Regions from separate parts of the Colwellia sp. BRX10-1 genome, predicted to be linked through region 1. Evidence: predicted binding sites of a transcription regulator. Region 1 holds the regulator's gene; each other region holds the start of a gene.

Region 1 (7,465 bases):
AAGCAATTAAAGTTATCCCTCGAGGAAATTGCTTATATTGGTGATGATATGCCTGATTATGAGTGTATCAAAGCCGTAGGCTTGGGTATTGCTGTTCAAGATGCCCACCCAAGTATTTTATCTATCGCAAATTACACCACTTTTAACCATGGCGGTTTTGGTGCTGTTCGAGAAATATGCGATTTAATCATGCTTAGCCAAAACACCTTAGCAAATGCTTCGGGTGCGAGTATATGAATCGACTTTATAGTTTAACCTTGTTGTTTTTTCTAATTGCGGGAGGCGTTTACGGTATAATTGAATGGAGAAATTCCTCAGCACCACAATTACAAGCGATTGATAAGACGCTGACCCCTGATTTTATTGCCGAAAATTTACACAGTAATGTTTATAAACATCAAGGAAGTTTAGCTTATGTTGTTGATGCCCATCGTATGGAACATTACCCTGAGTTAAGTATTACCAACTTTGAGTTTCCTCAATACACACTTCATCCCAAAAATGATGCGCCCGCATGGAAAATATCTGCCAATGAAGGCATATTATACAATAACAACCGGGTAAAATTAGCAAAGCATGTCCGCCTGTTAGCAACAGATCCCGATAGCTTATTACAAGAAGTTCAAGGAAAATACTTTGAACTTGATCTAAAAACTAACATCATAAGTTCAGAACAAGAAATTAAAATTATCGGTAAAGGATTTACCATCGATGGTAAAGGTTTAATTGTCGACTTAAACACCAACCAAATGACACTAACTAAACATGTGAAATCAATTTATGAAATTGTTAAAAAATAGCCTACTGTGCTTATTGTTATCAACTCCGCTATTTTCGTCAGCTTTCGCTGAAAAATTTGATATAAAACAAAAGATTGAAATTAACGCTTCAAGACAAGCCGTTGATCTTAAAAATAAAATATTCAGCTATATTGATAACGTGGTGATCACTCAAGGTTCATTAGTTATACGTGCTGATTTAGTACAAGTGCTGACTCAATCTGGCAGTGAAGAAAAAACCTATATCGCTAAAGGGAAGCCAGCAACCTTTAAACAAACCTTAGCCGATGGTACTCCTCTTAGCTTACAAGCAGACGAAATAAGATATGAGCCCGCAAATAATTTAGTGATAATTTCAGGAAATGCGTTATTACAGCAAGAAGGTAGTGAGGTTAGTGGCAGTAGAATTACTTACAATATTGCCACTCAGTATGTTAATGCTGAAAGTAAATCTAACGAACGCACTAAAACGATTTTTCAGCCGAAAGAAAAAATTAAAGCGACAACCACAGACGCGAAAACTCAGGAAAAAATTAATTTATGAGCACTAGCACCCTAATGGCAAAAGGCCTTGCCAAAGCCTATAAAGGCAGAAAAGTGGTTAAAAATGTCAGTATGCAAGTTTCAGCAGGACAAATAGTCGGTTTACTGGGCCCAAATGGTGCCGGAAAAACAACTTCTTTTTATATGATTGTGGGTTTAGTTGAAAGTGATAGTGGCGATATTATCTTAAATGACGAAAACCTGACGTTAGCGCCTATGCATGAGCGTGCGAGAAAAGGCATCGGATATTTACCACAAGAAGCCTCTATTTTTCGAAAACTCAGTGTTTACGACAATATTATGGCTATTTTACAAACACGAAAAGAATTATCAGATGCTGAACGCGAAGAGAAATTAGAACATCTTGTTGAAGAATTCAACATAGGTCATATCAAAGATAATTTAGGCATGAGCTTATCTGGTGGTGAACGCCGCCGAGTAGAAATTGCTCGCGCATTAGCTGCTGAACCAAAATTTATTTTATTAGATGAACCTTTTGCTGGTGTTGACCCAATTTCAGTAGGTGATATTAAAAAAATTATTCTACACTTAAAAGAACGTGGCATTGGTGTGTTGATCACTGATCACAATGTACGTGAAACTCTCGATGTATGTGAACATGCGTATATTGTTAGTCATGGTGAACTTATTGCAGAAGGTACTGCAGATCAAATTCTTGCAAATCAACACGTAAGAGATGTATACCTTGGTGAACAATTCACGCTATAGTAGTCAGTAAATGAATAGTATCTTCGTATGAAAAAAACGAAAATATCCCATTAAAAATAATAGGAAGTTAATGACCTAAATGCGCCCTACTCTACAACTCCGCATAGGACAACAATTAACCATGACGCCACAGTTGCAGCAAGCAATCAAATTGCTGCAACTGTCTACGTTAGAGCTTCAACAAGAAATTCAGGAAGCCTTAGAAAGTAATCCATTATTAGAAATGGATGAGTCTTCAAATAATCCCGAAGATAAAAGTACTGACAACCTTGAAGAAGCTCACACTGCCGGTACTGGTGACGTTAAAGAAGCCCCTGCTTCTGATGGTAGCGAAGACGCTACGCCTACCATTGATGAAATCACCACCACTGAAGCCATGGACAAGAACGATATCCCTGAAGAATTAAACATGGATACCACTTGGGATGATAACTACACGGCTGGTGCAGCAAGTTCAAGCTCAGGCCCAGCTTCAGAAGATTATACTTACCAAGGCGAGACTCAAGACTCCATTCAAGATCATTTGCGCTGGCAAATGGAATTAAGCCCTTTTACCGAAACAGACCGCGCTATAGCGACAGCAATTATTGATGCTGTTGATGACGCCGGTTACTTAACGGTATCTAGTGAAGACATTTTAGAAAGTGTTGCCATTGAAGGAGTAGAGCTTGATGAAATTGAGGTGGTACTAAAACGTATTAACCTCTTTGATCCTGTCGGTGTCGCTGCTCGTTCTATTTCAGAATGTTTAATCATTCAACTTAATCAATTTGACCCCGCTACACCTTGGTTAGCAGAAAGTAAGTTAGTTTTGCGTGACCATATTAATCTACTGGGTAGCCGAGACTATCGTACATTAATGCGTAAAACTCGACTGAAAGAAGAGCAACTGCGCGAAGTGGTGCGCCTTATTCAATCACTTGATCCTAGACCAGGCGATAGTGTGATGAAGAGTGACGATCAGTATGTTATTCCTGATGTTTCTGTTGAAAAGAAAAATGGCCGTTGGGTGGTCGAATTAAATCCTGATACTGCGCCAAAACTTTCGGTGAATCAGCAATATGCTTCGATGTCACGTTCGATGAAGTCGACAGCTGACACACAATTTATTCGCTCAAATTTACAAGAAGCTAAATGGTTTATTAAAAGCTTAGAAAGCCGTAATGATACCTTATTAAAAGTGTCAAACTGTATTGTGCAACGTCAAATTGGCTTTTTTGAACATGGTAATGAAGCCATGCGTCCAATGGTTTTAAATGATATTGCCGAAGCTGTCGATATGCATGAATCAACCATTTCACGAGTGACGACACAAAAGTATATGCATACGCCACGTGGAATTTTCGAACTGAAGTTTTTCTTCTCAAGCCATGTTGGCACCGAAAGCGGTGGCGAATGTTCATCAACAGCTATTCGTGCATTAATCAAAAAATTTGTTGCTGCCGAAATCCCAGCAAAACCACTTAGTGATAGTAAAATGGCTGATTTATTAGCCGATCAAGGGATAAATGTAGCTCGACGTACCATAGCAAAATATCGAGAGTCACTTTCTATTCCACCTTCTAACCAACGAAAAAGTTTACTTTAACGAAAAGATGAGGAATTAAGCTTATGCAAATTAATCTTTCTGGCCACCATGTTGACATTACCGAAGCTTTACGAGAAAACGTCACGACTAAGATGGCAAAATTAAGCCGACATTTTGATCATATCAATAATGTTCATGTTGTTCTCACCGTTGAAAAATCAAATCAAATTGCTGAAGCGACTGTTCACGTTAGTGGCTCTGATTTACATGCAAAAGCTGAAAATGCTGACATGTATGCCTCTATTGATAGTCTTGTTGTTAAGCTTGACCGGCAAATATTGAAGTACAAAGGTAAAACGAATCAGCATTAATGCTGTTTATCGCCTGTTCACTCACCAAAGAATCTAAGTAGTATAATGAAGTTGCAAGATATCCTTACCCTTGATTGCACCCTGTGTGCGATTAAGGGTACAAGCAAAAAAAAACTCCTTGAAATAATTAGCACAACTGCGGCAAAAAAATTCGACAATATTGATACTCATCAATTATTCGAAAGCTTAATGGCGCGTGAAAAGGTTGGCTCTACCGGCATAGGAAATGGCATTGCGATTCCTCATGGTCGATTAACTAACACGTCACAAGTTATTGCTGTATTGCTGACCAGTGAACAAGCCGTTGAATTTGATGCGATAGACAACCGTGCTGTCGATATTATTATTGCGTTATTTGTCCCCGAAGAAAACTGCCAACAACATTTAGATACCTTACAAAGTATTGCGCAAATATTTAGTACTAAACAGTTCGCAAAGCAAGTAAGAAAATGCCAAAATTCGCAAGAGCTTTTTACTTTAATAAAGCATGCTAAACGTTAATAAAATCTAATAATAATCCAGGAAAACTCAAATGAAACTCTTGATAGTCAGTGGTCGCTCAGGGTCAGGTAAAAGTGTCGCCTTACGTGTACTCGAAGATTTAGGCTACTACTGTGTCGATAATATTCCGGTGAATTTATTGCCTGCATTAGCACATACCGTTATTAATGATTACGACAAGGTAGCGGTTAGTTTAGATGTACGTAACTTACCCAATGATCCTAATGACGTTTCAGAAATATTAGATTATCTACCAAAAACAGTAAAACTCGATATTCTGTATTTAGATGCTGATGACTCTGATCTTATTCGACGTTTTAGTGAAACGCGTCGTTTACATCCTTTGATTAAACAAAATATCCCACTCGACCAAGCCATCTCTTTAGAGAAAAAGCTGCTTGAGCCTATTTCCACGCGTGCGGGTTTGTATATTAATACCAGTCAGTTATCACCTCATCAATTATCTGATTTAGTGCGTGAGCGAATTTTGGGCAAAACCTCGGCATCTATGGTGGTGGTGTTTGAATCTTTTGGCTTTAAACACGGTGTACCACAAGACGCAGATTATGTTTTTGATGCACGTTTTCTGCCTAACCCTTTTTGGGAAACAGACTTAAAAGGTTTTACCGGTTTAGATCAACCCGTGCGAGACTTTCTTGCTAGCCAACCGATTGTCACTAAATTTATCTGGCAAATTAACAGTTTTATGATGACATGGTTACCCCACTTAGAAAGAAACAATCGCAGCTATATTACTATCGCCATTGGTTGTACGGGTGGAAAACACCGATCGGTTTATATTGCAGAAATATTAGCAAACAATCTTAGAAAAGAACGCGAAGATGTCCAGTCTCATCATCGCGACATTAAAATACAAAGCACTTAATAACGGTCACTGTATGCCAAAATATAATAAATCATTAACCATTAGCAATAAACTGGGATTACATGCACGTGCTGCCACTAAACTTGCCCAGTTAAGCCAAAAGCTTAATGCTAACGTTACTATTTGCTTAGAGGGCAAAGAAGCTGATGCCAGTAGTATTATGGGGTTAATGTTACTGGCCGGTGGCTTTGGAAAAACCGTAGAGGTTATTACCCAAGGAGAAGATGCTCAACAAGCACTTGACGATGTATGCCAGTTATTTTCTGATAAATTTGATGAAGACGAATGATAAAAAGACTGAATAAAAAATAAAGTTACGTTATCATTCATTACAACACCTTAGCCAGCGCATCTTGACTAAGATATAAACAATATAATTTTCGTATTACTGCGGCACAGGAAAACTTTATGCCGGAAATATCAGAGCAACAACAAAATCATCAACGCCTGCAACAAGTCAATAAAGCACTTGGTAGCGGTATGTTTGTGCACGTTCGAAAATTACTACAGAACATGCCAGCTTATGATATTGCTTTAATATTAGAGTCATCTCACCCGAAAAGTCGTGCCGTTTTATGGCAACTTATCGATGCTGATAATCACGGTGAAGTACTTGAAGAACTCAATGAGGAAGTTCGAAAAGGTATTTTAAAAACTATCCGCCCTGAAAAATTAGCCGCCGTTGCTGAAGGCATGGATGTTGATGATTTAGCTGAAGTTTTACGTACTCTACCCGATAGTGTTTATCAAGAAGTATTAAGTGCTATGGACTCGCAAGACCGAGGTCGAGTCGAAGCCGCGTTATCATTTGAAGAAGATACCGCTGGCGGTATCATGAATACCGATACCATAACAATTCGTCCCGATGTAACGGTTGATGTGGTATTGCGCTATTTGCGCTTACGGGGTGATTTACCTGAAGCGACCGATTCTTTTTATGTTGTTGATGGTAAGAATCACTTTATTGGCGCCGTTTCTCTAGCGGCGATCATTACCGCTAAACCTGAAATTATCGTCTCAACACTCATTGATAAAGATATTGAAGCAATTCAAGTGCATTTGTCTGATAGTGACGTAGCGCAACTCTTTGAAAAATTTGATTGGTTCTCTGCACCAGTTATTGATGATGAAGGCCGTTTGCTTGGTCGTATCACGATAGACGATGTTATTGATATTATTCGTGAGGATGCCGAACATTCAATGATGAGTATGGCGGGCTTAGATGGAGAGGCAGATACCTTTGCTCCGGTTTTAAAAAGCACGCAACAACGCTCTATTTGGCTTGGCGTTAATCTCATTACCGCACTACTTGCTGTTGCTGTATCGAGTATGTTCGAAGGTGTTTTAAGCCAACTGGCTATTTTAGCTATTTTAAATTCTTTAGTGCCTAGTATGGGGGGTGTTGCCGGTAACCAAACCTTAACACTGGTTGTTCGCGCCATTGCGCTAGGCCATGTTGGCGACTCAAATGCGAGAATACTTATTCAGAAAGAACTTGCTGTTGGTTTTCTTAATGGCGTTATCTGGGCGGTATTAATTGCTGGTGTTGTGGCTATTTGGCAACAAAATTTAATGCTTGGTGGCGTTATAGCCTTTGCAATGTTAATGAATTTAACCGCTGCTGGTATCGCTGGTGTCGCTATCCCGCTGTTTTTGAAAAGGATGAATATTGACCCTGCTCTCGCTGGTAGTGTGATATTAACAACGATTACCGATGTGGTCGGAATATTCGCTTTCTTAGGTACTGCAACTTTATTCCTAACCTAAACTAGATATTGGCTTATTGAGATCTTGATACCTTTTCAAGATCTCAATACTAGTCTGTTGGTTTTAATAATCAAATGTACCTTATTAAAATAACACGATTTGATTAATTGCCGCCAACCTGCATCTCTTCAATTAACAATGAACCCGTTAAAATACTGCCTCGTAAGTCAACATCACTACCGACAGCAACTAAGCCTTTAAAGATATCAGATAAATTACCCGCAATGGTAACTTCTGATACTGGGTAAGCAATTTCACCGTTTTCAACCCAGAAACCGGCAGCGCCACGTGAATAATCACCATTGACTACATTAACGCCTTGTCCCATTAATTCAGTGACAAGAAAGCCAGTACCGAGTTT
Region 2 (7,465 bases), 120 kb from region 1:
AGACCAGCATTTTTACTAAACGCTTGTGGCTAACACGCGTTTGGTTGCCGTCAACAATACAAGAATGTGGGTCATGATTAAAATCTACAGAAACCAGTGGTTCTTCTGTGTAGCCTAAAATTCCTTGTAGTCCATTATTTTGTGCACGAATAATGGCTTGGTTAATCGCGTTAATATCAACATCTGTCGACAAGGTTAGGCTTAAATCCATCGCGGTAACATTAATCGTTGGTACTCGCACGGCAATCGCTTCGAAGCGTCCAGCAAATTTAGGCAGTATTCTTTCAATACCTGCTGCTAACTTGGTGTCAACCGGGATGATAGATTGGCTTGCTGCTCTACTAAGACGAAGATCTGGATGGTAAGCGTCGATAACTTGTTGATCATGCATAGAGGAATGAATAGTGGTAATACTGCCACTTTCAACGCCAAAAGCTTCATCAATGACTTTTATTACAGGCACAACGCAATTCGTGGTGCATGAGCCGTTCGAGACTATTTTATCTTTTTCACTGAGTTGTTGATGATTAATACCATAAATAATGGTGGCATCAACGTCTTGTTCACCAGGGTAAGAGTAAAGTACTTTACTGGCTCCTTGGCTCAAGTGAATATTTCCATCGTGTTGATTGGCAAATTTACCGGTGCAATCAAGAACGATATCTATGTTATGTTTTTTCCATGGCATGTCTTCGAGGGACTTTTCATGGCTAAGTTGTATGACATCGCCAGCGATAACTAACTGATTGTCAGCTAACTCAACTGAAAAAGGGAAACGACCATGGGTGGTGTCATATTTTAATAAATGCGCAATACCTTTAGGCTCGGCAAGCTCATTAATTGCGACAAGCTTTAAATATTGGTTATCAGCATTCTCATAGAGGGCACGAGCAACACTTCGACCAATTCGGCCAAAGCCATTAATAGCAATGTTTACAGACATAAGTTTATCGGCATAGGTTGATGGTATTAATTTAGGGTGTTGATAAAAGTCAAAGTCCTTCAAACGAGTATACATTTCGTTTGAAGGCTTTAACTTATAGGCTTTAGCTAATGACTAAAGCTGGTTTACAGTCTTAACAACATTTGCCACGGTGAAACCAAAATGTTCAAGTAACACGTTACCTGGTGCAGATTCACCAAAAGTTGTCATACCGACAACAGCGCCAGAAAAACCAACATACTTGTACCAAAAATCAGTGTGAGCAGCTTCGATAGCGACACGTTTTATCACAGATGAAGGTAATACTGATTCTTTGTATTCGCTTGATTGTACATCAAAAGTATTGGTTGACGGCATAGAAACTACGCGTACTTTTTTACCATCAGCGGTTAATTGTTTTGCAGAATCAAGGGCTAATGATACTTCAGAACCCGTTGCAATGAGTATAACGTCAGCAGTACCCTCACAGTCTTGCAATACATAAGCGCCTTTGGCGATGTTTGTTACTTGTGAACTGTTACGCGCTACTGCCGGTAAACCTTGGCGAGAAAATATTAATGACGTAGGGCCATTTTTACGTTCAATCGCTGATTTCCAAGCAACAACAGATTCTGTTGCATCACATGGGCGCCAAGTATCCATATTCGGGGTAGTACGTAAATTCGTTAACTGTTCGATTGGCTGATGTGTTGGACCATCTTCACCTTGGCCAATAGAATCGTGAGTGTAAACAAATATATTTTGAATACCCATTAAAGCCGACATACGAACTGCGTTACGCGCATACTCCATAAACATCATGAACGTTGCACCGTAATTAATAAAACCACCGTGCAATGAAACACCATTCATAATGCCGCTCATACCAAATTCACGTACGCCGTAATAAATGTAGTTACCGGCAGCGTCTTTTTCAATACCTTTAGAGCCTGACCATAACGTTAAGTTAGAACCCGCTAAATCAGCAGAACCACCCAATAACTCAGGTAATATAGCGCCAAAAGCTTCAATAGTATTTTGTGAGGCTTTACGCGAAGCAATATTTTCGCCTTTATCTTGGCAAGCTTGCACTAAGGCATTGGCTTTTTCTTCGAAATCGCTAGGTAAATCACCTTTAATAACTCGACGCTCGTATTCGGCAGCAAGTGCTGGGTGAGCTTGTTGGTATGCTGAAAATTGGTCATTCCAAGAAACTTGGCTCGATTGGCCTTTTTCTTTTTGATCCCATTCAGCATAAACATCGCTTGGAATTTCAAAAGGGGCATGTGGCCAGTTTAACGCTTTACGTGTCGCTGCAATCTCATCATCACCTAATGGTGCGCCATGACAATCATGTGTGCCTTCTTTATTCGGTGAACCAAAACCAATAATTGTTTTACAACAAATCATTGATGGTTTATCCGTTACTGCTTTAGCTGCAGTAATTGCCGCCGCTATAGCTGCTGAGTCGTGACCGTCAACGCTTATTACGTGCCAGCCATAAGCTTCAAAACGAGCAGGTGTATCATCTGTAAACCAACCTTCAACTTTACCATCAATTGAAATACCGTTGTCATCCCAAAAAGCGACTAATTTACCTAATCCTAAAGTGCCGGCTAATGAACATACTTCGTGAGAAATACCTTCCATCAAACAACCATCACCTAAGAAACAATAAGTAAAGTGATCAACGATGTCGTGACCTGGACGGTTAAATTGTGCAGCAAGTGTTCTTTCAGCAATGGCCATACCAACTGCATTAGAAATACCAGCACCTAATGGTCCTGTCGTTGTTTCTACACCTGGGGTGTAACCGTATTCTGGGTGGCCTGGTGTTTTAGAATGTAATTGACGGAAATTCTTTAATTCTTCAATCGGTAATTCATAACCGGTTAAATGTAATAAAGAATATATAAGCATTGAGCCATGACCGTTCGACAAAACAAAACGATCGCGGTCGGTCCAATTTGGATCTGTTGGATTATGTTTTAGAAAATCGCGCCATAGTACTTCGGCAATATCTGCCATGCCCATTGGGGCTCCAGGGTGTCCGGATTTCGCTTTCTGTACGGCATCCATACTTAAAGCTCTAATTGCATTGGCCAGTTCTTGACGAGACGGCATATTGACTCCAAATCTTTATTATATTTATACTTAAAATGAACTAAGTATATGAGGGGTGAAAGTGCCACCATTTTCACCTAGACCACCACTAAACTGCAAACGATATTATGCAAATAAGTGTTTTTTTTTGGTATTACTTAGACAAAATGGCTAAAAAGACCAATAATATAACATTCTCTCACTGGTCGATTGTTTATAATTTATCTGTTTTATTAATTTTAAATGGTTGAATTACCAATGTTAATCGTATAGATTGGTTGAGTTTTGTACAGATGTCAAAATAACAACTATAAAACCTGACACAGGAACATTTATGAACAGGTCATCTTCACGAGGATTTAAGCTGACAACAGTGATTTTTGCGGTAATCGTATTGGCTGTTTCAGCGGCATTGAGTAATATCTCAATCGTAGGTGACAAGGAAGTTACAATAGAAAAATCTACCAGTGAGTAATCGTTGGTAATAAATTATATGAATTTTAAAGGCCTCGTTTACGAGGTTTTTTTATCTCTACGCTGCATTAGTGCATTCTGCACGTTATTTTTGTTTACGACAAATTATAGACCCTCATCCATGGAGGCAATAGTACGGTGCTGTGATCGTATGGATGCAGGAAGTAGAGTAACGCAGTAGCAGTTACCGAGGTGGCAAGGAGTGTCTATGTTCTGTATCAACCAGCGATCAAGCTAGTTCTTTTTGTAGCCATTTAAGTGCTTGCTGGCGACCTAGCTCTAAACCATTAAACTGCTTAATGTTTAACTTATCATTACTACGTTTATTGATAATATCTTCAGTGTTAGCAACACCTTCTTTAGAATAGTTGATTGAGGCTATTGATTTCATATGAATTAGAGAACCCATCGTTAACTGCGCCTCAAGTGAATAGGTGTAAGGATAAATTTTATTGACGATAACACCAAAGTCAGTTTTAAAAAAAGTACAAAAAAAAGTTTCAATTTCTTCCATCATTTCAATTGAGATATAAACGCCTTTATCAAAAATCACTTCGGCAATTTTTTCATTTAAAAGGTTTATTTGAACAAAACTTAATCTATGTTTTTCCATTTGGGGACTCATAGTGAAATGTATTTGATGAAGCAACAATTGTAGTCTGTTTTTTTAATTACTAGTAGGCTGATCTACGGATAAATTTATCGAGGGGCTAGCTAATAATAAAATAGCGCTTTTAGGTTAATAGCTGATATTTAACAATAAAACTACTTATTAGACATGGACTATTAAGAGTGGGGCGCAATACTATGATGTTATCTATTAATTAGATTATGTGATGGTAGATCAATACAGAGTATTCCCTACTTTCTATGCTTTTCTTTCATTGTGTCTTTATTATAGTAATGATAAGTGTGAGGGCTGCTATAAGCGGGTTACCTAGCGGTAAAAAGTATGATTTTTAGGCTAGTTGTCTGTTTTTAAATTCTTACTTAGTTTAGTGATTTTGGTGTCCCTGAGAGACGTCGTTTAGGTTGGTTAACTAACTGTTAGTTATGGCTTTTGGTTTTCATCTTGCTGTCAGTGTTACTTTGAGTGTTACTATAATCAAAAGTCATTAATAAAGCCATTTCCAAACATAGCCTTCATTTGAACATCTACCATAGGCCAATATTTCTTTTCTAACTCGGTTATCTGATTTCTTTTTTGTTCAAATGTTTTCCAACGCATCCATTTAGGCTTAGGCCAATAATAAATATTTTCAAACATATTGTTTACGTCAGGCCAGTCAAAACCCCATAGCTCTTTTCTTAGCTTTCTAATGCGCCTCATTAGCCGCTCGTTTGGGCGTTCACTTTGGCTGGCGTAATGTAAGCCGATACATTGCCGACAACCATAGGCGTATTTGATCGCGTAAAGGCTTTGTCGCTGTTTTTGGCAGTATGGGCAAGTTATGTATAGTTTATTGCTGGCGCTTCGATTATCGCGCTTTAAGGCTATTTTGTGAGGTTTATCGTTTATGGTGAATTCTACATATCTAACATCATTTTTATTTTCTTTTAATACTAACTTACTATGATTATCACTTAGATGTTCTGAGTTGATTGTATAAATACCTAATGGTGAAGTGAGTAAATGCTTAAATACATTGGCATGTATCCGATGATACTCACCAGTGTAAGCCCTTATTTGTGTTCTCCCGTAATGATGACCTTTTGGCATTGTTATTTACTCCAAATATTTAAGTAAAAGTTTATTAATCTTCGCCTGATTCTCTTCTAGCTGTCATAACACCTACTTGCTTAATGGGCGCACAAACAAAAGGCATTAACTTAGTTAAAAAGTTTAATCTTTGAATAGGGTCTTTAATTTCTGAAAGTGTTGCTGGTAAGTTGGTTAATTCGTTTTGAATGGCTTGATTGATTAGATGTCTTATATCGCCAGCCATATATTTACTGGTAGATGCTTTGTTCTCTGCTGGCATATTGAAACCTTTTTAATGCGTATAGATAAGTTTACAGTGTATCATTTTTATCTTGTACGAAAAACAGGCTTTTTTACTACTTCTATTAGGTGTTTGTAAGGCGAGTTGTCCGATATTCATACCTTGTCCCAGCTTATTTTATATAGTGTTACTGGTATTTTCCTAATGAAGACCGGTGTCATAATTGATGGTTTACCTGTCTTACTTGCTCGTTCAATATTATTACTAAGTATAAGTGCTAAGGAGGTTGTTTAATACGCGGGATCACGCAAGAATGTATTTTTTGGGTAGTAGTCATTGTGCTTATTCAATTAACACCAATAAGCTGTACGAAAAACAAGCAACTAAGGTTGCGCATGTGTCCAAATATTTTACACTATGAATGTAATTGCTTCCATTTTTGGTATGAGAAATCAACCATGGCTTTGAAAATAATAGCTTAATTATTATTGGCACAATTACTGCTGTAGGTACGTTAAAAATAATTAAAAATATCATTCTATTCCATGGAATGTATTACAAAGGAAGTTTTATGAATATAAAAATGTTAAAAGTGGCTGTTGCTGGTTTGGTTTTCTCTATAAGTGGGTTAGCTAATGCTGGACTTATTGGCGTTTGGGGAAACAGTACCCCCTTTGCGAGTCAAATTGGAAATGCAGGTCATACATTTGTTGGTGTTAATAGTTCAAGTACTCTAGCAGAGTTAGATTTATTGGATCAAGTATGGCTAATTCGTCAAAATGGTGACAACGACTTACGCGATTATGTTCTAAATGGAGGAACATTAGTAACAGAATGGAGTGGAGCTTCTTGGGCTATTAATACTATGTCTATGTTAAATGCTACAGACCAATTTGGTTATGCTAGTAATAATTCAGTCACATTTACTCAAGCAGGTTTGGATTTAGGGTTTGGCACTAGCCTTCCTACTACATACTCTAATGGTGGAGCGACTCAGTATTTTAGATCTTTCACAAATATTGGTACTGATGTCGATATCATAGCCACCTCAAACGGTTATAATGTTGGTATCACGGGAAGCTATGGATTAGGTAATGTTGTAGCTTTAGGTTGGGATTGGCAGGACACTTCAGCAAATGCTACAAACCAATTACTTGTAAATGATATAACGGGTCTATCATTTACAGCAGTTCCAGAACCAACTACTCTTGCGATCTTCGCATTAGGCATTATGGGTTTAGCATCACGTAGATTCAAAAAACAGTAATTTAGTCTGTTTAATACTCTTACATTCAAGTAATGAGTAAAATATAAAGCACCATTCATTGGTGCTTTTTTATTGCCTGTTGTTTAGCTTAATCCGGCTAGTACCATAGTTCTTTACTTGATCTATCTGTATCTATTTAGAGAAATACCTTTAATGCCTTAGTTACCATTTATCGTATTTAACTTAGCTTCAATTTTTAGTTTTATTTGATCAGGATTCTTTAAAAAAGGTAGACGAACCCACGAACCATGAGCATACAAATAAATGGTGCTGTATTTGAATAATCTTCCTCCCAATGTTGTTACTACCTCAATATTTTCGACTGTTTTGAGATTAAGTTTATCTAAACGTTGAGTCAGAATTCCCGTTCTGGATTCTACTTCAGTTTCTGACATCCTAACTTTTACAAAGTATGGTGAAACAATAACGTGAGCCGTTTTTAATACGTATAACGCTGGTAACATCAATAAACTAAATAATGTATCGGAATTAAATTCACCTTCGAATAAAAATTCACCGCAAAAATTAAATGCTAAATAGGTAATGTAAACGCCCGTTAATTTAAATCCAATTTCCAGAAAAGCTTCAGTACTTCGCCTTACTTTACTTGTAGGGAATTTTTCCATTCATTTTTTCCTTTTATATAGTCCGAAAAACAGGTAGTAACTAAGCAATATTTTATCATAATTGATGCGTCTATTGTGACCACAGAAATCTTCCTTTTATGAAGCAGGAAAAATAATTGCTTGCCTTATA
Region 3 (7,465 bases), 310 kb from region 1:
GACTTAATATCCCCCCACTAAACTCCCCGTTGGCATAGAAATTGTATAGTTATCTTCATTGATTTGGAGGTAACACTATGGCTATCACTTTTGAAAAAGCACTTGGCATTCACCCACAAACACTTGCTGTTCGTTCTAAACGTGCAGAAGTTATTGCTAGTAATATTGCTAATGCAGATACACCTGGCTATAAAGCCAAGGGCATGGACTTTAAGTCTGCCTTAGCGCAAGCCTCTCAAAAGCAACAATCAGGTATGTCACGAACCCACGAAAAGCATTTTGATGTTCGCATTGCAACCAATAATGGGGTGCAATTTAGAACACCAGATCAACCAGATACTGGCGATGGTAATACCGTAGATGCACAAGTGGAACGAAACTTGTATCTAGAAAACTCAATGCAGTATCAAGCCAGCATTCAATTTCTTACTGGCAGGATTAAAGGCTTGAAAAAAGCCATCACCGGAGCAGGGCAATAATTATGAGCCTATTTAACGTATTTACTATATCTGGCACGGGTATGAGCGCTCAATCTGTTCGCTTAAATACCACCGCAAGTAACATTGCTAATGCTGATAGTGTTAGCAGTAGTGTTGATGCAACCTATCGAGCACGGCATCCGGTTTTTGCCGCAGAGATGCAAAAAGCTGCCGCAGGACAAGATGACTCAGGCGTAGGTGTCAAAGTTTTAGGCATTGTGGAAAGCGATCAGCCTTTAAACATTCAGCACTCTCCGGGACACCCAATGGCAGATAAAGATGGTTTCATTTATAAACCCAATGTAAACGTGATTGAAGAAATGACCAATATGATTTCAGCATCACGCTCATATCAAACAAATGTTCAATTGGCTGAATCAGCAAAAAATATGCTGAATAAAACCTTACAGCTTGGCAAGTAACAATTAAAGGTGGGATAAAATATGGAAACAGTAAGCGGAAGTAAACCTTTAGATGGCATGCGCTGGCAAAAGGAAGATGTTACTAAGACGGATAATGGCAATGGTATGTTAACGCAAGAAGATTTCTTTGCGTTACTGACCAAAGAGCTTTCTCATCAAGATCCGACTAAGCCCGTTGAAAATAATGAAATGATTTCGCAAATGACCGCGTTTTCAACGACTGACGGTGTGGCAACGCTAAATGAACAATTTACATCATTTGCTGCATCCATGTCATCGAGTCAAGCATTACAAGCCTCCTCGTTAGTGGGTCGTAGCGTTCTAGTTGATGATAATGTTTTTGGTATGGCTGAAGGTGAAGCCGTTAAAGGCAAAATGATCACTGATAAAGCGGCAAGTAATGTGAATATTTATGTTGAAAACACCGCTGGAGAACTTATTCAAACAGTTCCTGTTGGCAGTGTGGCTGCAGGTGAGTTTACCTTTAATTGGGACGGCAAGATGACAAATGGCGAGCCCGCTCCACAAGGTGCTTATCGTTTTAGAATTGCAGGATTAGTGGAAGGTGAAGCATCAGAATTACAAGCGATGACCTATCGTAAAGTTGATAGTGTGACGTTAGCCGGTGCAGGTGGAAATATTTTATTAAATCTTAATGGTGGCAGTTCCATGGCACTAGCAGATGTGGTGGAAGTATCAGAAGGTTAAATTAATAGTTCTTCGAACTAAATAAATTTAAGCCACTGTTATTTCAATGAAGAGTGAATACTCGAAAATTAGAAATAATTAAGATAAACAGTTTTTTATATGAGGTGCAATTATGTCATTTAATATAGCGTTGAGCGGATTAAACGCTGCTCAAAAAGATTTGGATGTTACATCAAATAACATCGCTAACGTTAATACCACCGGCTTTAAAGAGTCGCGTGCGGAATTTGTTGATGTGTATGCAGCATCATTACTTGCTTCTGGTAAAACAAAAGTGGGTGACGGTGTTTTGACGGCAGATGTCGCTCAGCAGTTTCAGCAAGGTAGTATTCAGTTTACTAATAACGCGTTAGATTTAGCCGTTACGGGTAATGGTTTTTATGCAACAGTACCTGAACTTGACTCCTTAGAAACGTCATATACCCGAGCAGGTCAGTTTAAATTAAACGATAGTAACTTTGTTGTTAACTCTGCGGGTGAGCATTTATTAGGTTTCCCCGTTAACCCTGACGGCACCTCTGCGTCGGTAAGTTTAAGTACGGCAGAGCCTATTCGTATTCCTACGGCCTCTGGTGCTCCTCAAAAAACCAGTGAGGTAGATGTACGAATGAACTTACCTGCGGGTGATTCTTTCATTAGTAGTGCGCCAGGTAACTTTGATCCCGATGATCCTTTGACTTTTAACCATTCAACTTCAGTGACTATTTTTGATTCATTAGGTGATAGTCATATAATGACTTATTACTTTATTAAAGATAATCCTTCGTCTGATGCTAACGAGTGGATGATGTTTGCTGGCGTTGATGGCATACCGGTAGATTTAGCTGATCCAGGTGGACAGACAGATCCAGATCCAACGGCAGCTCCAGGAACGCCAATAACAAATCCACAAGGTGGCGGTAGTTCAGGTCCGTTATCAGCAAGTGGCGGTGTTACTGGCATGCGTATGTACTTTGATTCTTCAGGTGATTTTGTTGCACAATTACCTATGCCAGGTGACGGTGGTGCTATTACCGTGGCACTTGGAGCGACAATATTAGCCAATGGTGCTGATCCAACTCAAACCGTGAAAATTAATTTTAATCTAGACCCTCTTGGCCCTAATCCAAATGAACCTACGCAGTTTGCTTCAAACTTTGAAGTGACTTCGCTTGAGCAAGATGGCTTAGCGGTTGGTCGATTAACCGGTATAGATATTGGTAGTGATGGTTTAATTCGAGCGACTTACAGTAATGGTACCTCAGAACCATTATCACGCATTGCTTTAGTAAACTTTGCCAATGAACAGGGCTTAACGCAAATTGGTAATACTTCATGGAAAGAAAGTATTAGTTCCGGTGAAGCATTGGCTGGTGAGGCGGGTTCAGGTACTTTTGGTACTATTAATTCATCGGCATTAGAGCAATCAAACGTTAACTTAACCACAGAATTAATCGACTTAATTTCAGCACAACGAAATTTTCAGGCTAACTCTCGTGCACTAGAAGTTGATAACCAGCTAAACCAAACTATTCTACAGATTCGATAAATAAATCTTTAAAATAATCTAGTCTATGATAAATAAAAGAGATAAAACGTAAAATGTTTTATCTCTTTTTATGTTCAGGATGAACGGTATAGATGTAGAGCGAAACATAGCTATTCTTAGGCATCCATGTCTTCATCGCATTAATACTTCTTTATGTGTCAATGCCCGAGCAGCGGATGGTCTTTATCAAACCACCTTTCTTTCAAAACCTCAGTCGGTTCCTTTTCGTTGACGATAAAACGATTGTTTTTCCATCTTCCTTTTCCTGTTCTATTTCTTCTGGCACTGTTATTGCATTTCTCATTGTAAGATACAATTTTAGAGATCTGTTATGGACAAAATGCTTTATATCGCAATGAGCGGTGCGAAACAAAATATGCATTCGCTTGCCGTTAATGCTAACAACCTTGCTAACGCTAAGACTACGGGTTTTAAAGCCGATTTAGCACAGGCGCGTTCAATGCAAGCTTTTGGCGAAGGCCTGCCTTCTCGTGTGTTTGCCATGACAGAAAATGCCAGCCAAAACTTTGACAGTGGTTCTTTGATGCAAACTTCTCGAGATTTAGATCTTGCCATTCAAGGGCCGGGTTGGTTTGCTGTTCAAGCTGAAAATGGTACTGAAGGTTATACACGTGATGGCCAATTTAGACTCAACGAAGAAGGTGCTTTAGAAACCTCTAAAGGCGAGCTTGTCTTAGGAGATACTGGCCCGATATTTATACCTCTACCAGTCAATAATATTCATATCAGTAAAGATGGCACCATCATGGTTCAGCCTGAAGGAGCACCTAGTTCTCTTCAAGAAGAAGTGGGTCGTCTAAAAATGGTTAACCCGAGGGTGCAAGAGTTAGCAAAAGGTGCTGATGGCTTGTTTCGTCGAAAAGATGGACTAAATGAGAATGCTGACGTCAATGTCAAAGTCGAAAATGGCATGCTTGAAGCAAGTAACGTAAACCCTATTGGGGAGATGACTGCGATGATTTCTTTGCAACGTCAGTTTGAAATGCAATTAAAACTCATGAAAACAGCCGAAGAAGTTGATGCAAGTTCAGCATCTTTATTACGTGCTTTCTAATTTAAATAAATAATTTTTGAGGTGATTTATGAACCCAGCATTATGGATAAGTAAAACAGGGTTAGATGCGCAAACAAAAGATATTGCGGTAATTTCTAATAATTTAGCTAACGCCAGTACCATAGGTTTTAAGAAAAGTCGTGCCGTATTTGAAGATTTACTCTATCAAACGATTAATCAGCCAGGTGGTCGCTCTGCACAAGATACAGAGATGCCTTCAGGCTTAATGCTTGGCGCGGGTACAAAAGTGGTGGCTACGCAAAAAATTCATACCCAAGGTGATATGCAAACTACCGATAACGCTTTAGATCTAATGATCCAAGGTGAAGGTTTTTTTGAAGTGCAACTCCCTGACGGTACATCGTCATATTCAAGAAATGGTCAATTTACCATGGATGAAGAGGGCAATATGGTTACACCGGGCGCGGGTTATTTAATTCAACCACAAATAACTATTCCGCCTGATGCGTTAAGTATTATTGTTTCTCAAGATGGTGAAGTCTCTGTAACTCTTCAGGGGCAACCTGATCCTGCTGTTATCGGTCAAATTAATACAGTTAACTTTGTTAATCCGACCGGTTTGCAGCCAATAGGACAAAATTTATACATTCAAACAGCGGTTAGTGGTGCTCCACAAGAAGGGGTTCCAGGTTTAGAAGGTTTTGGCATGATAGTGCAAGGCGCGCTAGAAACCTCGAATGTAAATACCACCGAAGAACTTGTTAACTTGATTGAAAGTCAACGGGTATATGAAATGAACTCAAAAGTAATTTCAGCAGTTGATGAAATGCTTAGTTATATTAATCAGCAGTTATAGCGTTAAGGAATCTCTTATGAAAATTCACTTAGTCTTAGTTATCTTTTTTTTATCAATAACGGGTTGTGCCAGTGTTGAACAGGCAAAAACGTTACCTGACGATCCTGACTTTGCGCCGATTTTACCCGAAATGGAAGAAGCCTCTATTATCCCGACGGGTTCACTGTTTAGAGCTAACTACGTTAATAATATTTATTCTGACTCAAAAGCTCATCGTGTTGGTGACATTATTTCAGTGACGTTAAGTGAAAGTACACAAGCACAGAAAAATGCTAAAACAGAGTTGAGTAAAGAAAATAGTGCCAGTCTAGATCCTATTATTGGTTTAGGCGGCGCTGCAGTAAACTTTAAAAATAATGCCATTCAATTTGGCTATAACCAAGGCTCTGACTTTAGTGGTGATTCAAAGTCTAACCAAGGTAATAGCTTAAACGGTCATATTTCTGTACATGTTTTGCGTGTTTTGCCCAATGGCAATTTGATGATCCGTGGTGAAAAATGGATGACTTTAAATAACGGTGACGAATTTATTCGCTTAACCGGTGTTATTCGCGCACAAGATATTAGCTCTAGTAACACCATTGTTTCTGGTAAAATCGCCAATGCGCGCATTGAATATGCAGGTACTGGGACTTTTGCTGATGTACAAGAACAAGGTTGGTTATCGAGTTTCTTTACTAGCTCTTGGTGGCCCCTGTAGGGTTAATTGAACATAAACTTTCAATAGGTATTATTATGAACACTTTTTTCACAAGTATGAAAGTTACTGTCTTGGTGCTAACATTTTTGTTTAGTTCGATGAGCTCTGCACAGCGAATTAAAGATTTAGCCGATGTTGCTGGTGTCCGAAGTAATCAATTGATAGGTTATGGTTTAGTGGTGGGTTTACCTGGCACAGGCGAACAAAGTCCATTTACCGAACAAAGTTTTAAAACCATGCTAAGTAATTTTGGTATTACTATGCCGGCTAATTTAAAACCAAAAATTAAAAATGTTGCTGCGGTTGCTGTTCATGCTGAGTTACCCGCATTTACTAAACCCGGCCAAAGAATTGATATTACAGTTTCTTCAATGGGCAGTGCGCAAAGCTTACGTGGTGGAACATTAATACAAACTATTCTCATGGGTATTGATGGCAATGCTTATGCCGTTGCTCAAGGCAGTTTAGTCGTTAGCGGTTTAGGTGCTGAAGGTTTAGATGGCTCAAAAGTTATTGTTAATACCCCAACCGTAGGCCGTATTGCTAATGGTGCTATGGTTGAACGTGAAGTTATTTCACCATTTACTTCTGGCGATTATATTACCTTTAATCTTAGAGATTCTGATTTCAGTAGTGCGAGAAGTTTAGAGCGAGTCATTAATAGCGAGTTTGCTAACATTAACGATCCCGCCACTTTTATTGCTCGCGCTATTGATGCAACTTCTATTCAAGTCAATGCACCAAGAGATGCGAGCCAACGAGTCAGTTTTTTGGCTGCCTTAGAAAACTTAGAATTCGAACCTTCACGTCCGGCGGCGAAAGTTATTGTTAACTCCCGTACTGGTACCATCGTGATCGGCTCTGATGTGCGCTTATTGCCTGCCGCCATTACTCATGGTGGTATTACGGTAACGATTAATGAAACACGAGATGTCTCTCAGCCTAATGCTTTTGCTGATGGTAATACGGCGGTGACGAATCAATCTATTGTTAACGTTAATAAAGATGATAACCGGATGTTTGTTTTTGATCCGGGGGTAAGCTTAGACACACTCGTTCGAGCGATTAATGAAATTGGTGCCGGCCCTGGTGATGTTATGGCTATTCTTGAAGCGCTATCACAAGCGGGTGCATTACGAGGAGAATTGATCATTATTTAATGATCAATAAAGCTTATGATTACACCGAATCAATCATCATTAACTTCATTGGCACCGCAGGCATCTGTGACCGCTAATTCTCAGAATTTTTTAGACATCAATGGCTTGAATTCTATTCGCCAACAGTCTAAAGAAACTGATAAAGGCTCAAAAGATGCGGCTTTACAAACAGCGGCCAAGCAGTTTGAAGCGATTTTTATGCAAATGCTGATGAAAAGTATGCGTAAAGCACAAGACGTTTTAGAGTCAGATAGTCCCTTTAATTCAGAAAGTACAAAATTTTATCGTGATATGCATGACCAACAAATGTCATTAGAATTATCAAATAACGGCTCTTTAGGTTTATCGGACTTAATCGTTCGCCAGCTAGGTGGTGACACTGAAAGTTTTACCCCGCAGTCATTTTTACAAAGTGATAATCGCTTCAGTAAAAGTAACGGCTTACTCAGTGAAGATAATAATAAAGGCAAGTCAATTGTCGACACAGGGATCCTTATTTCGGCAGAGGATCGTCAAACTAATGACTCGGGTGATCGTTCAACTAATAATAGACAAGCATTATTTGATATGCCACAA
Region 4 (7,465 bases), on a different contig from region 1:
TCAGCTTTACGAACACCCATTCTTTCCATGATAGGTCCTTGATGCTGCTCTTCAACATCAATAGTCACGTTTTCATAAGGTTCTTGTATTTGACCATCAATTTCACGAATAATAACTTCAGGACGTGATACCGCTAACTCAAAACCTTCGCGACGCATGTTTTCGATTAAAATGCCTAAGTGAAGCTCACCACGACCTGATACTTTAAATTTATCAGCATCAGGAAGTTGCTCAACACGTAAAGCAACGTTGTGAATTAATTCTTTGTCTAAACGGTCTTTGATGTTACGTGAAGTAACATACTTACCTTCTTTACCACAAAATGGTGAAGTGTTTACTTGGAAAGTCATATTGATAGTAGGTTCATCAACAGATAATGCTGGTAAGCCTTCAACTTCTGTAGGACAACAAACCGTATCTGATATTTTTAACTCGCCTAAACCAGTAATAGCAATAATATCGCCAGCAAAACCTTCTTCGATATCAAGTCTTTCTAGACCTAAGTAACCAAATACTTTACCAACTTTAGCGTTATGGATCTTGCCAGTTGCTAATTTAATCGTTACTTGTTGGTTTGGTTTAACAGAACCACGAGTAATACGGCCAACGCCAATTACACCTAAGTAAGAGCTGTAATCAAGTTGAGATATTTGCATTTGGAATGGACCATCTGGATCCGCTGTTGGTGCAGGCACTTCTTTAAGAATAGTATCAAATAAAGGAGTCATGTCTGTGCCGGTTACGCCTTCTTCAAGCGAAGCCCAACCATTGATTGCTGAAGCGTAAACAACTTTAAAATCAAGCTGTTCATCTGTAGCGCCAAGGTTGTCAAACAATTCAAAAACTTGGTCCATAACCCAATCAGGACGAGAACCAGGCTTATCAACTTTATTAATAACAAGGATTGGCTTTAAACCTTGAGCAAACGCTTTTTTCGTTACGAAACGCGTTTGTGGCATAGGGCCTTCTTGTGCATCAACAATAAGTAAAACCGAATCTACCATTGACATAACACGCTCAACTTCACCACCGAAATCAGCATGGCCAGGAGTATCTACGATGTTTACACGGTAACCGTTCCAGTTAATAGCCGTATTTTTAGCTAAGATTGTGATACCACGTTCTTTTTCGATATCATTCGAATCCATCGTACGCTCTTCAAGACCGCCACGGGCATCAAGGGTACCTGATTGTTCTAATAATTTATCAACCAAAGTTGTTTTACCATGATCAACGTGGGCTATGATGGCAACATTACGTAATTTATCTAACACGGGTTTTACTCACTTCTTGCAAGACTTTTTCATCAAAAGAATATAGGGCTATAATTGGGCGCGAATTATACAGCAACGAAGTCAACAAAGACAGCAACAAATATTTCAGCTCATATTAAATTCTCCATACACGAATCGTAATGCCCTGTTATACTCTTAAGCACCAACAATCAGCAGGCGCACCAATTTAGCGCAGCTCACGCACAGTAGTGGTGCAAGTAGGCTTTAGTAAATAAGTTAACACCTTATATATAAAGGCTTTATCTATTGGCATGAATTTCGCTTTATGCCCATCATGCGAAATGCAAACGTATTTTATTTTAATGACACTGGAGACTTTACATGTCACAAGCCGTATTAGATTTAATCAAAGACAACGATGTTAAATTTGTAGACCTACGTTTTACTGATTCAAAAGGTAAAGAGCAACACGTTTCAATTCCTTATCACCAAGTAAATGAAGACTTTTTTGAAGACGGTAAAATGTTCGATGGTTCTTCTATTGAAGGTTGGAAAGGTATTAATGAATCTGACATGGTAATGATGCCTGATGCTGATTCAGCGGTATTAGATCCTTTTACAGATGCAGTAACATTAAATATTCGTTGTGATATTTTAGAACCAAGTACAATGCAAGGTTACAGCCGTGATCCTCGTTCAGTTGCTAAACGCGCTGAAGAGTACTTACGTAGCACAGGTATCGCTGATACTGTATTAATTGGTCCTGAGCCAGAATTCTTCTTATTTGATGATGTACGCTTTAGTACTGATATGAGTGGTTCTTTCTATAAAATTGATGATAAAGAAGCCGCTTGGAATTCAGGTACTGAATACGAAGAAGGCAATATGGGTCACCGTCCAGGCGTTAAAGGCGGTTACTTCCCAACATCTCCTGTAGATTCATCACAAGATATTCGCTCAGCCATGTGTTTAGTTATGGAAGAAATGGGCTTAGTTGTTGAAGCGCATCACCATGAAGTAGCAACGGCTGGTCAAAACGAAATTGCATGTCGCTTCAATACCTTAGTTAAAAAAGCTGATGAAGTTCAAATATACAAGTATGTTGTTCATAACGTTGCTCACGCTTACGGTAAAACAGCGACTTTTATGCCTAAGCCATTAGTTGGCGACAACGGCTCTGGTATGCATGTTCATCAATCACTTGCTAAAGACGGTGTTAACTTATTCGCTGGTGATAAATACGGCGGCTTATCTGAAATGGCGCTTTATTATATTGGCGGTATTATTAAGCATGCTAAAGCATTGAATGCTTTTACTAACCCAGCTACTAACTCTTACAAACGTTTAGTTCCACATTTTGAAGCGCCGGTAATGCTTGCATATTCTGCACGTAACCGCTCTGCATCAATTCGTATACCGATTGTTCCATCACCAAAAGCAATGCGTATTGAAGCTCGCTTCCCTGATCCAGCAGCAAACCCATATTTAGCTTTTACTGCTTTATTAATGGCTGGTCTTGATGGTATTAAAAACAAAATTCATCCTGGTGATGCGATGGATAAAGATTTATACGATTTACCAGCAGAAGAAGCTGCAGCTATTCCACAAGTAGCAACATCACTTGAAGATGCTTTACAAAGCTTAGAAGCTGATTATGAGTTCTTAATCGCTGGTGGTGTTATGGATAAAGATATGATTGATGCATACATTGCTATTAAACGTGCTGAATCACAACGCGTAAACATGACAACTCATCCATTAGAGTTTGAATTATATTACAGCGTATAATCTCGACTATATGATTAAATGAAAAAAAAGCTCACTTCGGTGAGCTTTTTTGTGGCAAATAGACGATTAATTATATAAGTTTAAGGTAAGTATCTTAAGTTGAGCTAAATTTTTGCGTTATTCTTTATTGTTATTAACTTTAATTATCACATTACTTAGTTGTAATACCTTTGCGACGGCAACCAAAATTTATGTTTGGAGAAGTGATGATGGTATCTTAGTTTTTTCTGACAGCCCTCAAACTGGTGCGGAAGAAGTTGAAATAAGAGAACCCAATACTGCCTCTTCTGTTGATACCTCAATGCTAGATTTAACACCAAAAATTATCAAAGATGATTACCAAGTTGAAATCAACCAACCTAAACAAAATGCCACGGTTAGAGACAACACTGGCTCTGTTTACATAGCAGGTAGTATCAAACCTATCTTTAAACAAGGCTTAGCTATTCAACTTTTTTTAGATGGTAAACCCCATCAACCTCCGCAATCTCACTCGATGTTTGTGCTACGAAATATAGATCGCGGCGAACATATCATAAAAATGCAATTACTTAATGAAAAAGGCAAGATAATTGCATCGTCAAAACCTATAACCTTTTATATGCATAGAGCATCGGTTAATAACGCAAATTAAGTAGCATTTGCTGCAACTTGCACCAAATGTAACTACATTACTATTTTGTCGCACTACATCAGTGCAAAAGGTTTTTATGTCTAGCAACAGCAGTAGAGATCAACAATTAAAGTTTAGCTACCAACAAAAGCTGCCAAATCAGATGGTTACAGCACTTGTAGTGCTAGATAATAAATTAACGATTAAATATGTTAACCCTGCAGCAGAAGCGCTATTAGTTAAGAGTTTTAACAAGCTGTGCAACTTACCAATAACAACAGTCTTCTACAATTCTCCGATTAAAAAGGAACGTTTAGAACAGCTGCTGACTTCAGGCCAAGAATTTAGTGACAGTGATGTCACCATTGAATTTTTTGATCACAGCCGTATTACCGTGGAAATAACAGCCTCGTCTGTTGAGTTCAGCAAACAGCCACATATTATCTTAGAATTCAAACAGATTGATCAGCAAAAACAAATGAGTATCGAAGCATTTCAGCACCAGCAATGGGAGTCGTCTCGAGATTTGATACGCGGGCTTGCTCATGAAATTAAGAATCCATTGGGCGGTCTTCGTGGCGCTGCACAATTATTAAGTAAAGAATTGACGCAAGAGCAACAAGAATATACTGAAATGATTATTGAACAAGCCGACCGTTTAACTAATTTGGTTGATAAGCTTTTAGGCCCTAATCAATTACCTCAGATGGCAGAACAAAATATTCATATTGTCTTAGAAAAAGTTTTTAAGCTGATTAATTTTAACAACCCTAAAAATATTAAATTTATTAGAGACTATGACCCCTCTATTCCTGAAATAAGTTTTGATCAAGATAAGCTTCAACAAGCTGTTTTGAATATTGTTAACAACGCCGTTCAAATTATTGATGAGGGTTGTAGCATAACCCTAAAAACAAGAGCCGCTAGTAATAAAACCATTAATGGTAGACGGGTAAAACTCTGTGTTCAAATCAGTGTTATTGATAATGGCCCTGGTATTCCAAAAAAGATTCAAGACACTCTATTTTACCCTATGGTATCTGCACGCGATAACGGTACAGGTTTAGGCTTGTCTATTTCACAAACCTTAGTGCAACAGCACAAGGGTAAATTATCTTGCTATAGCCGACCAGGTCATACTGAGTTTTTAATTTTACTGCCTTTACAAGAAGAGAATAATAATGAATGTTGAGCAAGTTTGGATTGTAGATGATGACAGCTCTATTCGCTGGGTGTTGGAAAAAGCCTTATCAGGAGCAAATATATCTGTAGCCTCTTTTGAGAAACCAGAAGACTTACTCATCGCGCTAGAGCATCAACAACCAGAAATAATAATTTCTGATATAAAGATGCCAAATATTGATGGTATGACTTTACTTAGCCGTGTTAGTGAGAATTTTCCTAACCTACCGGTGATCATAATGACTGCACATTCTGATCTCGATAGTGCTGTAAATGCCTATCAAGGTGGGGCATTTGAATACTTACCTAAACCTTTTGATACTGACGAAGCTATCTCTCTAACAAAACGGGCGCTAACACATGCTCGAGAACAAAGTGCTAAACGTAAGCATTCTATAGTAGCACCTGATCCTGTTGGAATAATTGGCGCGGCTCCAGCTATGCAAGAAGTTTTCAGGGCAATTGGACGACTATCACGTTCGAGTATCAGTGTACTCATTAATGGCGAGTCTGGTACAGGTAAAGAGCTTGTTGCACATGCACTTCACACGCATAGTCCACGATCGAATGATCCCTTTATTCCTTTAAATATGGCTGCAATACCAAAAGATTTAATTGAATCAGAGTTATTTGGCCATGAGAAAGGTGCGTTTACTGGCGCGAATGCCGTAAGACAGGGTCGCTTTGAACAAGCGCATAAAGGAACCTTGTTTCTTGATGAAATTGGCGATATGCCTTTAGATATTCAAACACGTTTGTTACGTGTGCTCGCCGATGGACAATTTTATCGCGTCGGTGGTCATTCACCGATTAAAGTTGACGTAAGGATCATTGCGGCTACACATCAGAACCTAGAAGTTCAAGTCAGTAATGGTGATTTTCGTGAAGATCTATTTCACCGTTTAAATGTCATTAGAATACAGTTACCCAGTTTACGTGAACGCAAGGAAGATATTGAACAGCTCATTAATCATTTTTTACATTTAGCTGCAAAAGAATTAGAGGTTGAACAAAAAACCCTACATAAAGCCACTCTTAGTTATTTACAGCAATGTGCGTGGCCAGGAAATGTTCGTCAGCTTGAAAATATTTGTCGTTACTTAACGGTAATGGCAAGTGGTAAAGAAATTATATTAGATGATTTACCAAGCGAACTTTCTGATAACACATCATTAACAAAACCTACTGCAGAAGCTTCATCATGGCCAGTTGCGCTGCAAGAGTGGGTTGATGAGCAATTGGCCAAAGGTAATAACAATATTATTGATACCGCTTTGCCTGAATTTGAGAAAATACTATTAGAACGTGCGCTTCATTATACACAAGGAAGAAAGCAAGAGGCCGCTAAAAAATTAGGTTGGGGAAGGAATACCCTAACAAGAAAGTTAAAAGAGCTTAATATGTAATCACGTATGTGAAGGTAGTTGCTTAGCTACTTTCACATGTATCACTGATACACTGTTTACAACTGTTACATAATTTCAAGTTAATGACGTGGGCAGCTACAATCAAACTTGCGCCAATCAAAATAAAGAATGGCTGAATATCTTCTGAAAAATCATGCTTTATCCAGTAAATACCAACGCCTAAAAAAAGTAAGTAGAAAGGGTAATATTTTCTATGGTATTTTTTAAAACCGGAAAATAAGGCTAAAGTACCTAGTGCAGCAGTCATTAATAAAAATACATGTTCCCATGCATGGTCAGCTAAAAAGCTTAATCCTAGTAAAGGCAGTGCCGGTAACAATACCGGTAATAAGATACAATGAAGCGCACAAAGTGATGTTGCGGTTATTCCAATACGATCAAGCACTTTATACTCCCCTTACAATTAGATAATAATTACTGTTAAAAGTGGATAATATCACAATTGATATAGTATCACAAAACTTTTAAGCGCGTTCTATTGGAAAAGAAATTACATCCTCAATAGCACTTTTTTCTAGCGCGATCATCATTAAGCGGTCGATACCTAAAGCTACTCCTGCACATTGTGGTAGGCCTGATTGTAGGGCTTTAATAAAGTTCTCATCTATATTTTTAGTAACAAGTCCTAGTTGTTGACGTTTACTGTTATCTTGTTCAAATCTCGTTATTTGAATATCAGCATCTGTTAATTCATTAAAGCCATTTGCCAACTCAACGCCCTTAAAATAGCATTCAAATCTTTGGGCAACACGGTTATCTTCTGCACACTCTTTAGCTAATGAAGCTTGCGCAATTGGAAAATTATAGACAAAGCATGGTCGAGATAAGCCAATATTCTTTTCTATAATTTCTGAAAAGATAAACTGTAGTAATAAGTCACAATCATCTGATTCATACAACCAATCTGCGGCTTTACCGTGTAACTCGATAACCTCATATAATTGATTAAAAGTTGCTGTTAAGGGATCTATACTGACGAATTTAATGAATAAATTTTGATAGGATATTTTTTCAGATTTTGGCGTTTTTACGACTGTAGATAATAGTTCATCAACTTCAGCCATTAAGTCGTGTTGATCAAAACCTATACGGTACCATTCTAATAGGGTGAACTCGGGATTGTGATAACGGCCTGAATCTTCATGACGAAATGCTTTACAGATTTGGAAGATACAGCCATAACCTGAAGCAAGTAGTCGTTTCATATGAAACTCAGGTGA

Evidence for each region. Region 1 encodes sigma-54, which starts transcription at its own class of promoters, with help from an activator protein. Its sites were predicted from a motif close to GTTGGCACGNNNNTNGNNT; they were not measured.
Region 2: H4J75_RS20045 (PEP-CTERM sorting domain-containing protein) is a predicted target of sigma-54. The motif match lies at 5,930-5,948, and genes of this name have one in related genera.
Region 3: flgF (flagellar basal-body rod protein FlgF) is a predicted target of sigma-54. The motif match lies at 3,416-3,434, and genes of this name have one in related genera.
Region 4: glnA (glutamate--ammonia ligase) is a predicted target of sigma-54. The motif match lies at 1,541-1,559, and genes of this name have one in related genera.

The regions. Positions count from the first base shown of each region.
Region 1 covers NZ_JACGWC010000001.1:444,462-451,926, forward strand. Annotated here, with positions in the region: gene kdsC (3-deoxy-manno-octulosonate-8-phosphatase KdsC) at 1-237, shown strand, start outside; gene lptC (LPS export ABC transporter periplasmic protein LptC) at 234-800, shown strand; gene lptA (lipopolysaccharide transport periplasmic protein LptA) at 781-1,323, shown strand; gene lptB (LPS export ABC transporter ATP-binding protein) at 1,320-2,051, shown strand; gene H4J75_RS01995 (RNA polymerase factor sigma-54) at 2,131-3,639, shown strand; gene hpf (ribosome hibernation promoting factor) at 3,663-3,950, shown strand; gene ptsN (PTS IIA-like nitrogen regulatory protein PtsN) at 3,996-4,451, shown strand; gene rapZ (RNase adapter RapZ) at 4,483-5,337, shown strand; gene H4J75_RS02015 (HPr family phosphocarrier protein) at 5,351-5,626, shown strand; gene mgtE (magnesium transporter) at 5,746-7,104, shown strand; gene pmbA (metalloprotease PmbA) at 7,208-7,465, opposite strand, start outside.
Region 2 covers NZ_JACGWC010000001.1:325,958-333,422, reverse strand. Annotated here, with positions in the region: gene epd (erythrose-4-phosphate dehydrogenase) at 1-943, opposite strand, end outside; gene tkt (transketolase) at 1,058-3,046, opposite strand; gene H4J75_RS01445 (hypothetical protein) at 3,360-3,500, shown strand; gene H4J75_RS01440 (hypothetical protein) at 3,729-4,112, opposite strand; gene H4J75_RS01435 (hypothetical protein) at 4,605-5,219, opposite strand; gene H4J75_RS01430 (hypothetical protein) at 5,254-5,481, opposite strand; gene H4J75_RS20045 (PEP-CTERM sorting domain-containing protein) at 6,014-6,709, shown strand; gene H4J75_RS01420 (PH domain-containing protein) at 6,868-7,335, opposite strand.
Region 3 covers NZ_JACGWC010000001.1:136,049-143,513, reverse strand. Annotated here, with positions in the region: gene H4J75_RS00650 (protein-glutamate O-methyltransferase CheR) at 1-7, shown strand, start outside; gene flgB (flagellar basal body rod protein FlgB) at 78-479, shown strand; gene flgC (flagellar basal body rod protein FlgC) at 482-901, shown strand; gene H4J75_RS00635 (flagellar hook assembly protein FlgD) at 923-1,609, shown strand; gene flgE (flagellar hook protein FlgE) at 1,722-3,137, shown strand; gene flgF (flagellar basal-body rod protein FlgF) at 3,469-4,212, shown strand; gene flgG (flagellar basal-body rod protein FlgG) at 4,241-5,029, shown strand; gene flgH (flagellar basal body L-ring protein FlgH) at 5,046-5,729, shown strand; gene H4J75_RS00610 (flagellar basal body P-ring protein FlgI) at 5,765-6,889, shown strand; gene flgJ (flagellar assembly peptidoglycan hydrolase FlgJ) at 6,905-7,465, shown strand, end outside.
Region 4 covers NZ_JACGWC010000019.1:9,626-17,090, reverse strand. Annotated here, with positions in the region: gene typA (translational GTPase TypA) at 1-1,274, opposite strand, end outside; gene glnA (glutamate--ammonia ligase) at 1,617-3,023, shown strand; gene H4J75_RS14320 (DUF4124 domain-containing protein) at 3,136-3,657, shown strand; gene glnL (nitrogen regulation protein NR(II)) at 3,734-4,828, shown strand; gene glnG (nitrogen regulation protein NR(I)) at 4,818-6,224, shown strand; gene H4J75_RS14305 (MerC domain-containing protein) at 6,247-6,630, opposite strand; gene epmA (elongation factor P--(R)-beta-lysine ligase) at 6,710-7,465, opposite strand, start outside.